2 regions of the Weizmannia agrestimuris genome follow, and region 1 is predicted to be linked to the other one. Evidence: riboswitches for the same ligand, from Rfam matches in the RefSeq annotation. Region 1 holds a riboswitch; the other holds the start of a gene.
The links. Region 1 has a riboswitch for cobalamin ahead of NFR98_RS12355 (ribonucleoside-diphosphate reductase subunit alpha). Riboswitches for the same ligand answer to the same signal wherever they lie in the genome.
Positions count from the first base shown of each region.

Region 2: it holds a riboswitch for cobalamin, as region 1 does, so the genes downstream of both, NFR98_RS10540 (prenyltransferase/squalene oxidase repeat-containing protein) here and NFR98_RS12355 (ribonucleoside-diphosphate reductase subunit alpha) in region 1, are expected to answer to the same signal.

Region 1 covers NZ_CALPDC010000037.1:3,313-9,094, forward strand. Annotated here, with positions in the region: gene NFR98_RS12345 (ribonucleotide-diphosphate reductase subunit beta) at 1-105, opposite strand, end outside; gene NFR98_RS12350 (flavodoxin) at 50-532, opposite strand; gene NFR98_RS12355 (ribonucleoside-diphosphate reductase subunit alpha) at 517-2,751, opposite strand; cobalamin riboswitch at 2,878-3,073, opposite strand; gene NFR98_RS12360 (heavy-metal-associated domain-containing protein) at 4,014-4,235, opposite strand; gene NFR98_RS12365 (heavy metal translocating P-type ATPase) at 4,257-5,782, opposite strand, start outside.
Region 2 covers NZ_CALPDC010000026.1:25,022-30,803, forward strand. Annotated here, with positions in the region: gene htpG (molecular chaperone HtpG) at 1-1,595, opposite strand, end outside; adenosylcobalamin (AdoCbl) riboswitch at 1,761-1,908, shown strand; gene NFR98_RS10540 (prenyltransferase/squalene oxidase repeat-containing protein) at 1,962-3,389, shown strand; gene NFR98_RS10545 (DUF4430 domain-containing protein) at 3,396-4,151, shown strand; gene NFR98_RS10550 (ECF transporter S component) at 4,163-4,726, shown strand; gene NFR98_RS10555 (bifunctional 2-keto-4-hydroxyglutarate aldolase/2-keto-3-deoxy-6-phosphogluconate aldolase) at 4,976-5,593, opposite strand.

The sequences.
Region 1 (5,782 bases):
ATTCCAGTTTAAAATTCCGCTTGACTTTCCTCCGAATAAGGCAGTCGCTTTATTCGGGTGAACCGGATCCAACGTTTTCGCTTTTTCCAGCAAAGCGTTTGACATCTTCCAGCACTCCTTCTATCCATTTTTCCACTTCTTTTTCCTGGCTTCCCCTCGGAGACTGTTCAATTTTTAACGGTTCCCATGGGCTATTATAAAATTTTGCAAGTTTGCGGGCGGCCAGGCAGAATAAATCATCACCGCCAAATTGCGTTTCCCCCGTTCCAAACACAGCGACATTGGGAGGTTTCCAGCCAATTTCCAGAACAAAATCCTTCACTTCTTCAGGCGTGGCGCCCCGTTCCCATGTGAAAGTTCCGACCAGGATCAAATCATAGTCGCGCGGCGAAAACGGCGGGGAAATGCCGATTTCGTGCATGTCCACCGCCATCCCGCGCGCCCTGCACCAGGATGCCAGCAGTTCCGCCGTTTCTTTTGTATTGCCACTATAGGATAAGTACGCAATCAGCACTTTCAACTTTGGCACCACTCGCATTCTTCCACTTCATTGGAGGTCGAGCGCACATAATAGGTCGTTTTCAAGCCGGACTTCCAAGCTTGCAGATGGAGATCAAGCAACACTTGCGCGCGGATATTGTACGGCACATAAAAATTGAAAGAGATGCTCTGGTCAATATGTTTTTGCCTTGCCGCATTCTGCCGGACGGACCATCTTTGGTCAAGTTTATAAGCCGAACGGCGGTAAATGTTGTACGTCCGGTGGTCTAAATCAGGCGCTGTAACCGGAAATCTGTAATCCTTTTTTTCTTCCATATAATAAGGCTGGAAAACCGGGTCAATGCTTGCTGTCGAGCCGGCAATAATCGAAGTGGTCGCATTCGGTGCAACCGCCATTAAATATCCGTTCCGCAAGCCGTATTTTTTCACTTCTTCAGCAAGCGCCAACCAGCGTTCACTTGTGTAGCCTTTACCGGTAAAATAAGCGCCGGTGCTCCACTTGCTGCCTGGAAATGCCGGATAGCTGCCTTTTTCCCTGGCTAATTCCATGCTGCTTTTAATCGCATAGTAGGCAATGTTTTCGTACAGTTTATCCGCATATTCGACGGCTGCTTCCGTTTCCCATTCAATTCCCTCAAGTGCCAGCAAATGATGCCAGCCAAATGTGCCAAGCCCGACCGCACGGTACTTTTTGTTCGTGATTTGCACTTGTTTAATGGGCAACGTATTGACATCAATCACATGATCGAGCATGCGGACCTGGATGCGGATAAGCCGTTCGAGCACCCCGTCCGGGACAGCTTTCCCAAGATTGATGGAACTCAAGTTACAGACGACATAATCCCCGGAACGGTATTTCTTTACGATCACATTTTCTTCTTTGATCCATTCTTCAATCAGCTCAGTCGGGGACTGGTTCTGGGCAATTTCCGTGCATAAATTGGAGCAGTAAATGATCCCTTTGTGGCTGTTCGGGTTTTGCCGGTTCACTTCATCGCGGTAAAACATAAACGGCGCTCCTGTTTCAAGTTGCGATCTCATGATGCGCTTCATAATCTCGATCGCCGGAACTTTCCTTTTCGAACGGAGATCGGCATGGATGCACGCCTCATATTTTTCACGCCAGCTCCCTTTTCCCTTCTCTTCATCGTAAAAATCTTCAAGAGCAAACCCCATGACTTCTTTTACTTCATGCGGATCAAAAACATACCAGTCCCCGCGCTTTTCCACCTGTTCCATAAAATAATCTGGGATGCACACGCCTGTATAAATATCGCGGGCACGGAGCCGGTCATCGCCGTTATTTAACTTCAAATCGAGAAAATCTTCAATGTCGCGGTGCCACACATCGAGGTAGACGGTAATGGCGCCTTTTCTTGTCCCGAGCTGGTCAACGCTCACTGCCGTGTTGTTCAGTTGTTTGATCCACGGCACCACACCACTCGACATGCCCGGGAAACCTTTAATCGCGCTTCCCCGTCCACGGATTTTTCCCATATACACACCGATCCCGCCGCCGTTTTTCGAAAGCTGGGCGATGTCGGTGTTACTGTCATAGATTGATTGCAGGCTGTCCGCCACTGTATCAATGAAACAACTCGAGAGCTGGCCATGCGTTTTGCCCGCATTCGCGAGCGTCGGGGTTGCGACCGTCATGTACAGATTGCTGAGTGCCCAGTACGCTTCCTTCACATGTTCCATCCGGGTTTCCTGCTGTTCATCCTGCATCAGGTACATCGCAATCACCATCCAGCGCTCTTGCGGCAGTTCATAGACATGCTTTTCAAAATCACTTGCCAGATAACGGGTTACGAGCGTATAGAGGCCGGGATACGTAAAAAGCAAATCCTTCTCCGGGTCGATTAGGCGGCCGAGCGTTTCTATTTCCTGCTTTGTATATTTGTCAAGCAGTTTTGGAGAATAAATGCCTTTTTCTACCAGCTGCCTGATCAAATCATAGAAAGACCCGTACTTGAGGGTTGGATCATAATGCCGGTTTTTGGCGGCTTCGGCATAAAGCTTATGTAAGTAAATTCTCGCTGCAAAGAATGTCCAGGTCGCACCTGCTTCATCGATATTTTCAAGGGCATGTTTAATAAGTAGATCTGTTTTTTCCACCAAAGAGGCATCCTGGTCCCATAACTTTAAAATCTTTTCCTTATAAGCGCCGGTTTCAATCTCCAGGCCTGCAGACATTTGATCAATGAGCTGCAAAATCATTTCTTTTGATTCCAGTTGAATAGATATCACGTTTTCTCCTCCCTTTTTTGAACGCAAAAAAACCGTTCATTTCAGGGGGATGAACGGCAAAAACGGCAGAAAAACAGCATCCGTGATCATCTGTTCCGCCGTTTCCCGTTCCCGCACCCCGAAGAATAGAAACTTCGAGTATTGGCAGGTCTCCTGGCTTGTGTTTCATTCTAATGAAGCCCTTCCCATACCGCCGCCAAAAAAAGCAGCCGGTACAGTGGTTCGCTCTTTCGTCCACACTGACAGTTGCGGGGGCAGCTCCGGTTTCCCACCGGATTCCCTTTTCAGGCATTTCAAAGCCACCAATACTCGCATACTATATTTAGTATTTTTTTGTTTTAGAATTTCTATATGTTGTTATCCTACCATATTCGACAAAAGATATCAATCCTCAGTTACGTTGAATATGTTTCAAGTTTGTCCGTAAAAAGATGCCGAATACGGAGCAGCCTTCTTCGCCTTTTTCCTTAAGGAATGGATTTTCACAGTCCGTTATCCATTTTAGACGATTGAGGGAGCAGGTACAATACATCGGTTTGACTTTACCCATTAAATTTCTCCCCCACACATGACATTGCAAAAAACCAGAAGCACAATGGCAAAAATTTTAAGCGTTTCCTTCTCATAGGGGCGCTCTTCGTAAAGCACTGGTGAAAATGTGGGCTGCTGCCTTCACATAGAACCCGGCTACGTTAAGGGAGCATGGAAAAACGAAGGTCTTTCTTCACATAGAGCCCGGCTATGTTAAGAAAGCTTGAAAAAATGACGGCCTTCCTTCACATAGAGCCCGGCTACGTTAAGAAAGCTTGCAAAATTGACGGCCTTCCTTCACATAGAACCCGGCTATGTTAAGGAAGCTTGCAAAATTGACGGCCTTCCTTCACGTAGAACCGGCTACGTTAAGAAAGCATGCAAAAACGACGGCCTTCCTTCACATAGAACCCGGCTACGTTAAGAAAGCATGCAAAAACGACGGCCTTCCTTCACATAGAGCCCAGCTACGTTAAGGAAGCACGAAATAACGAAGATCTTCCTGTTAAGGAAGCTTGAAAAAAACGGAGGCCTTCCTTCACATAGAACCTGTCTACGTTATAGAGGCAATCCCGATTAGCCCGTTATTCCCGCCCCTTTCAAGCAGCAGTTGCAAAAATGAAAAAGTTGATCCAACAACCGCGACCTTTCTGGGCTGATTCGTATACGTCTTTCAGGTTGCAAAAAAAGAAAAGGTTGGGACCAACAACTGGCCTCAACCTTATCCTTTTTTAATTCGTCTTCACTGCTTGAACTTGATAGCCTGTTTTTTCAACGATTTCTTTCAATTCATCTGCCGAAACCTTTGCCTCGTCAAAATCCACTTTTGCTTTGCTGGCGTTGAAAAGTACTTTCACATTTTCCACACCTTCCACTTTGTCCAGCGCGCCTTCTATTTTTTTCATACAAGACGGACAGGTTAACGTTTCTAATTGCATCACGGCTTTTTTCATTCCGTTTCCCTCCTTTTGTTTTTATTTTACATGCCGCACTGGTTTCCGTAATTGATCTCCATCAAGTTGGCCGATTTTGCTGATCTTGAACTTCTGCCGTCCGCCCTTTGGTGCAAATCCGATCAACCGCATTGCATTTAGAATAACAGCTAAAACGCTTCCTTCATGGACAAACATCCCGGCTGCAAGGTCTACTTGTCCCCGAAGAACACCAACAAGCAAAAATACGACGACCGAAAGTGCAATTGCTATATTCTGTTTCATATTCCGCATCGTTTTTTTCGACAGGGCAAAGGCATGGGCATATTGGGAAAGCTTGTCTGCCATCAAAACGATATCAGCCGTTTCGATAGAGATATCCGTTCCGCCTTTCCCCATGGCAAGCCCGATATCTGCCGTTGCAATCGCAGGGGCATCATTCATGCCGTCTCCTGCCATCGCCACAACAGCTCCTTCCTCTTTCAGTTTCTTCACATAGTCCACTTTTTCATCCGGAAGCAGCTCTGCATGAAAGGCATCAATACCCAATTGGTTGGCGACGGCTCGGGCGGTATGGCGGTTATCGCCTGTTAACATGACGATCCTTTTGATCCCGGCAGCGCGCATGTCCTCCAAGGCAGCCCGGGCATCTTCACGGATTTGGTCGGCGATGGACAGAATGGCTTCCAACTTTCCATTGACCGCAATAAAAATAGCAGTATTCCCCATTTTTTCACGATCGGTTGCGTAACTGCCCGCTGATGGAGAAATGGTGATGCCTTGTGCTTCCATCAATTTGCGGTTCCCCACAGTAATGGCTATGCCATCAATGGTTGCCGTCATGCCTTTCCCTTTTATCGCTTCACCTTCCTGCAAGTGATACCGGTTAAACGGGATGCCCCTTGCTTCTGCTTCTTTCACAATCGTTTGGCCGAGCGGGTGTTCAGAAACGGTTTCCGCCTTGGCCACAAGCCCGAGCACTTCCTCTTCGCGCCTTGTGCCAAGCAGGTGCAAATCCGTGACTTCCGACTTCCCTTTTGTCAGCGTGCCGGTTTTATCAAATACGAGCGTATCCACTTTTGACAGTTTTTCCATCACATCCCCGCCTTTGATCAGCGCACCGTGTTTCGCGCCGTTTCCAATTCCCGCTACGTTTGACACGGGAGCGCCAATCACGAGCGCACCTGGGCAGGCAATGACCAGGAAGGTAATCGCTTTGTGAAAATCACGGGTAAAAACAAACACGGCGAGTGCAAGGATGACAATCGCCGGTGTGTAATAGTTTGCAAACCGGTCGAGGAAACGTTCGGTTTTCGATTTTGCATCCTGTGCTTCTTCCACCAGTTCAATCATCTTTGCAAAGGTTGTGTCATTCCCGATCTTTTCAGCGATCATTTCGATATAGCCGGTATCTAAAATCGAGCCGCTAAAAACAGGATCGTTTTCTTTTTTCATGACGGGTGCCGGTTCCCCGGTAACCGCTGATTCATCCACGAATGCCCGGCCGTTTGTAATGATCCCGTCAACCGGAATTTTGCCGCCCGGGAGGACAACCAGCTTGTTCCCTG
Region 2 (5,782 bases), on a different contig from region 1:
AAGCGGTGCGAGGCACGGACATTTTTCACTTTTCCGTCCAGTGTCTCTTTCATAAATGCAAAGAGCTCTTTGTTTTCTTTTTCCTCGGCATCGGTTTCTTTTTTGTCTTCCGTTTCAAAACCGAGATCGCCGCTTGATACGGACCTGAATTCTTTTTCCTTATAATTCATGAGCATCTTGATCGCAAATTCATCGATGTCTTCCGTAAAGTAAAGGATTTCGTATCCTTTATCAAGCACAAGTTCCGTCTGCGGCAATTTTTCAATCCGGTCAATCGACTCACCGGTTGCGTAATAAATGTATTTTTGGTCTTCCGGCATGCGGCTTACGTATTCATCAAGCGTAACAAGCTTTTTCTCTTTTGAAGAATAAAACATCAGGAGATCCTGCAAATCTTCTTTGTGCGCGCCAAATTCATTGTATACCCCGAATTTCAACTGACGCCCGAATGATTTGAAAAATGCTTCGTACTGCTCACGGTTTTCTTTTAAAAGGTTAGCTAGTTCACGCTTGATTTTGTTTTTGATATTTTTCGCAATCAGTTTTAGCTGACGGTCGTGCTGGAGCATTTCCCGCGAAATGTTCAGAGACAGGTCTTCGGAGTCGACCATCCCTTTGACAAAACTGAAATAATCCGGTAAAAGATCCGGGCATTTTTCCATAATCAGAACGCCATTCGCATACAGTTCCAGCCCTTTTTCATATTCCGGCGTATAATAATCGAACGGAATTTTTTCCGGAATGTAAAGAATTGCATTGTAACGCACGGTGCCGTCAACTTTGATGTGAATATGCTTGACCGGTTTGTCAAAGCCGTAATGCTTTTCCATATAAAATTGCTCATAATCTTCATCTGTCAGCTCACTCTTGTTTTTGCGCCAGATCGGGACCATGCTGTTGAGCGTTTGTTCTTCTTTGACCTCTTCGTATTCATCATCGCTGCCCTCTTTCAGGCGCCTTTCCGTTACATCCATTTTAATCGGGTAGCGGATAAAATCGGAATATTTTTTCACAATGGCCCGCAGCCGGTACTCTTCCAAATACTGATCGTAGTCTTCATCCTCTGTGTTTTCTTTCAGCTTCAATATAATATCCGTACCGTTGCCGTTTTTTTCGCACGGCTCAATCGTATAGCCTTCCGCACCTTTCGACTGCCATTTATAAGCCTGATCGCTCCCCGCAGCCTTGGAAATGACGGTAATTTCATCTGCCACCATGAACGCCGAGTAGAAGCCGACGCCGAACTGGCCGATAAGATCATACCCGTCTTTCATTTCATTGTCATGTTTAAAAGCGAGCGAACCGCTTTGCGCGATCGTGCCGAGGTTTTCTTCCAGTTCCGTCTCCGTCATGCCGATCCCGGTATCAGAAACAGTCAGCGTCCGGTTTTCTTTATCCGGGGTAATTTTAATGTAGTAGCTGTCTTTATCAAATGTTAAATTTTCATCTGTCAAAGCTTTGTAATAAATTTTATCAATCGCGTCGCTGGCGTTGGATATCAGCTCACGCAAGAAAATTTCTTTTTGCGTGTAAATCGAGTGGATCATCATGTCGAGAAGCCGTTTGGATTCTGCTTTAAATTCCTTTACCGCCACTTCGATCTCTCCTTTATATGTATAGATGATGGCAATGTCCCTTTAGCACTCCTAACACCAGAGTGCTAACATCTTATTTTTTAGCACAGCACCGCTTGTTTGTCAATGAAATAGTGGCAGAAATTGTCCTTTCCAACAGGCAGGGGTTGTTCTATAATTAATTACTGACATCTAAATACGGGCTTGGGCGATGGAAACAGGTGAAATTCCTGTACGGTCCCGCCACTGTGATGGAAAACATTTTCCTAAGTCAGATCTTTCTCCCAAGCTGTCGGTTTATTTGAAGCCTACGAGGTATAGGCGAAAAAAATTTTGCCCTTGTATACCTCTTTTGTACAAGGGGTTTTTTATGAAAGGAGAGCGGTAATGGTGGGGAAAAGCGCAAGAAGACTCTTTCTGGGAATTGTTTTTGTTTTGGCATTTGCAGTTCCAATCCACAGTTTTGCAGCAGTATCTGTCTGCAAAGATATAAAGGATACGGCATCATATTTTAAATCTTCCGCTTTAAACTCGGATTTTGCAGTAGCCGCACTGGCAAAGGAGAATTTGCTAACAGCCCATGAGATAAAGCAGTACCGGAAAGTTTTAATAAACCGGGTGAGAGCCAAAGGCAAAGAGTTAACCGGTACGGAACTCGTTAAGACCATCATTGCTCTAAAAGCGATTGGAGAGGATCCGGAAAACTTTCAAGGAGAGAATTTGATCAAACGCGTATACGATACGGCGGCAGAAAGCTCGGTAACCGGATATGCCTATGATTTAATCGCTTTGAATACGGATAATTATGAGATTCCGAGTGATGCACCGAATACTCCTGCTAAAATTGCAGCAAAACTGGTTGATGCGGAACTTCCGGACGGCGGTTGGAGCTGGAGTTTGACCGCCAAAAATTCGGATGTTGACTCAACCGGCATGGTACTGACCGCGCTTGGCACTTATCAGGATAAACATGATAAAGATGTGAACACGGCAATCCGGGATGGCATTAAATACTTGAAGGCAGCAGAAAAAGAAAACGCCAGCTTTGACAATTCGTGCACAACCGCCCAGGCCATCATCGGTCTTGTCTCTGTCGGCGTTGACCCGTCAACCGATGATTTTGTTAAAAAAGGCATGAATCCAATTTCTGCGCTCAGCACCTATAAAGATGCCAAAAACGGCGGGTACAAGTGGCAAACGGCAAGCGAATCTTCAGATAGCTTTTCAACAGAACAGGTTTTCCAGGCCCTTGTCGCCTATGACCTTTTTCTCAAGGGGGATACCCTGTATAACTTCCGGAAAGTAAGCAGCTCCTATTCTGCCTGTACAGACGCAACCGATTCGGGTGCCGGGGACAAGGATTCGAGCAGTAGCAATACCGGGAGTAAAGGTAGCGGCAATTCTCCAAATAATAATGGGACTGGCAAAACCACCAGCCAAAGTCCAGCTGCTGCCGCTGCAAAAGTGGTTGAAAAGCATGCGAAAGAAGTCGTCACCAAAACGAATACGATTACGAAAGATCATACAATTACAAACAACAACACCATCACAAAAACCAACACGGTAGAAAAGCCAGCTGCAACTAAAAATCAAACGCCGGCAAAAGCAGAAAAAGTTTCACATGCAAAAAAAGAGGACAAGCCTGCAGCTGCAACTGACCAGGCAACCCCTGCAGAAGATGTGCAGCAAGAGCCGAAAAAAGTCGTTATTACCAAAACAACGGGTATTTCTCCTGTGCACGGCTGGGTCGGTTCCCTATCTGCGGGTGCAGGCGTCATCCTGCTAATCATCAGTAAAAAATTTCTGGGGGTATGAGCAGGAATGAAATATAAAAGCATGATCATTGATAGTATTGCCGTCTTATTGATTGCATTCGGCGCCTGGTTTTTGATCGACGGTTTCCATTTTGAATCGAAAACCGTTAAAACCTATTCAGAAACAACACAAGTTGCAAACACTGCAGCAAAGGAAAAGAGTACGGCAGCAAAAGAAAATACATCCGGAAAGAAAACGGACGACGCTGGCAGTATCAAAACGGATGAAAAAAGCAATACGGGCGGATCCGGAAGCAACGTGAAAGATTCAGCCGCTCGTTCCAAAAATACTGAGGCTAAAGCTTCGACAGACAGCAAAACGGATGAAACACCTGCCACAAATACAAAAACGGCGGTCACATCCAGCACATCAACAAAAACGACAACTGGGGCTTCTTCGTCCGGTTCCAATGACAGCCGTGCTTCCGACAACACGGGAGCCTCATCTAAAGCAAAGGCCGAAACGGTTTCTTTAACGGTAAAGGGCTATAAAGGGCCAGTTTTCGGCGGCAAATACAGTTATAAAAGCGGAGACACAGCATTTTCCGTTTTAAAAACAGCTACCGCTTCTGAAGGTGTAAGCGTCGATTATTCCGGATCCGGTGCAACGGCCTATGTAAAAGGCATTGACGGCCAGTATGAAGGGGATCAAGGCGGCATGAGCGGCTGGAAATATAAAGTAAACGGAAAAGAGCCAAACGTTTCCGCAGGGACGTATAAATTAAAAGCCGGCGATCAGGTTGTCTGGTTCTATTCTAAATAGGAGTGCATAATATGGGGAATCAGCCGCTTGAAAAAAAGAAGTCAGCGAAGAACGCTTCACGGCTGACAAGGAGAATGGCGCTTCTTGCCATGCTAGCCGCACTGAGCGTGGCCGGACGGATTTTGATGGCGTCAATCCCGAATGTCCAGCCATGCACGGTGATCATCATTTGCAGTTCTTTTGTTTTCGGCATCCGCTTCGGTTTGGCGCTTGCGTTTTTAATCGTTTTCGGTTCCGATATGTTTCTTGGCATGGGGTTGTTTGCGATCATGCAATTTCTTGCGTGGGGGAGTATCGCGGTGCTTTCCGGTCTGCTCGGCAAGAAAGAGTTATACAAAAAAATCCCGCATCTCGTGTTATGTTTGTATGCAGCTTTTACCGGCTTCCTGTTTGGCTTTATGGTTTCATTAAATTATTTGTTTATCGGCGGGCCGTTTGCATTTTGGACATACTACCTCGGCGGGCTGTTGTTTGACAGCTACCATGCCGCGGGAAACTTCTTCTTTTATTTGATCTTAGGGCCGATTTTGATCAAACTGATTACAAAAGAAAAAGCACGGATAGATCGTATTTAGCCCAAGGCTGCCTGTTTCATGCAGGCAGCCTTGTTTGGGTGTTGTGATAGGGATGGATAAAATTGGCAACAAAATGACATAGTAAATTACTTGAAGATTGGCAACGTTTTTAAGATTATACGATTTCATTTATATATTGCATTAATTGTCTTATACTGCGAGTCTTTCGAGCTTCCATTGAATTGCACAATAAACACTAGCACCTCCTTAGTATCCATCAAAGGAGGTGCTGTCCTGTACTTATCAAAATTATACGTACTGATTACCCAGTTCTTCAATCTGTAATTGATATTCCCGCACAAAAGCCCTGGCCATCTTGGTAACTCCCGTAAAATCATTGTTTTCCGCAGGCTTCAACAAGCTTCCGCCAACGCCAATCATTCTGCATCCTACCTTTATCCAATCCCCCATATTATCCAGGTTTATGCCGCCCGAGGGCATAATTTCCAGTTGCGGCAAAGGGGCTTTAACATTTTTCACAAAAGCCGGGCCGACAATGTTACTTGGAAACAATTTAATTATTTCCGCACCTGCCTGCATCGCTTCTTTCATTTCATTAACAGTCATACACCCTGGGATATAAGGAATTTGATAAAGATTACATAGCAAGGCAGTTCCCTTATCGAAAGTTGGTGAAACGATAAATTCTGCTCCAGAAAGATGTGCAATTTGGGCAGTGGTGGAATCAAGAACAGTGCCAGCCCCTATCAATATATCACGTCGATCTTTATATTTCTCTGTAATTTTTCTTATTGCGATATCCGCGTTAGGGACTGTAAATGTTAATTCAATATTTTTGATCCCGCCTTCAATCAAAGCATCTGTAATTGGGGCTTGCTGAATAAGCAAAATTTCTAGATTTGGCAAGGATGCTCACGGCTTTTGCTTAAATTGAATGCAAGGGTTTTATAAAAAATACAGGGAAAAACTTGCACTTGAAACGCACCCTATGTGAAGGAAGGCCTTCATTTTTCTGCGCTTCCTTAACATAGACACCCTCTATGTGAAGAAAGACCTTCGTTTTTTCGTGCTTCCTTAACGTAGACGCGCCCTATG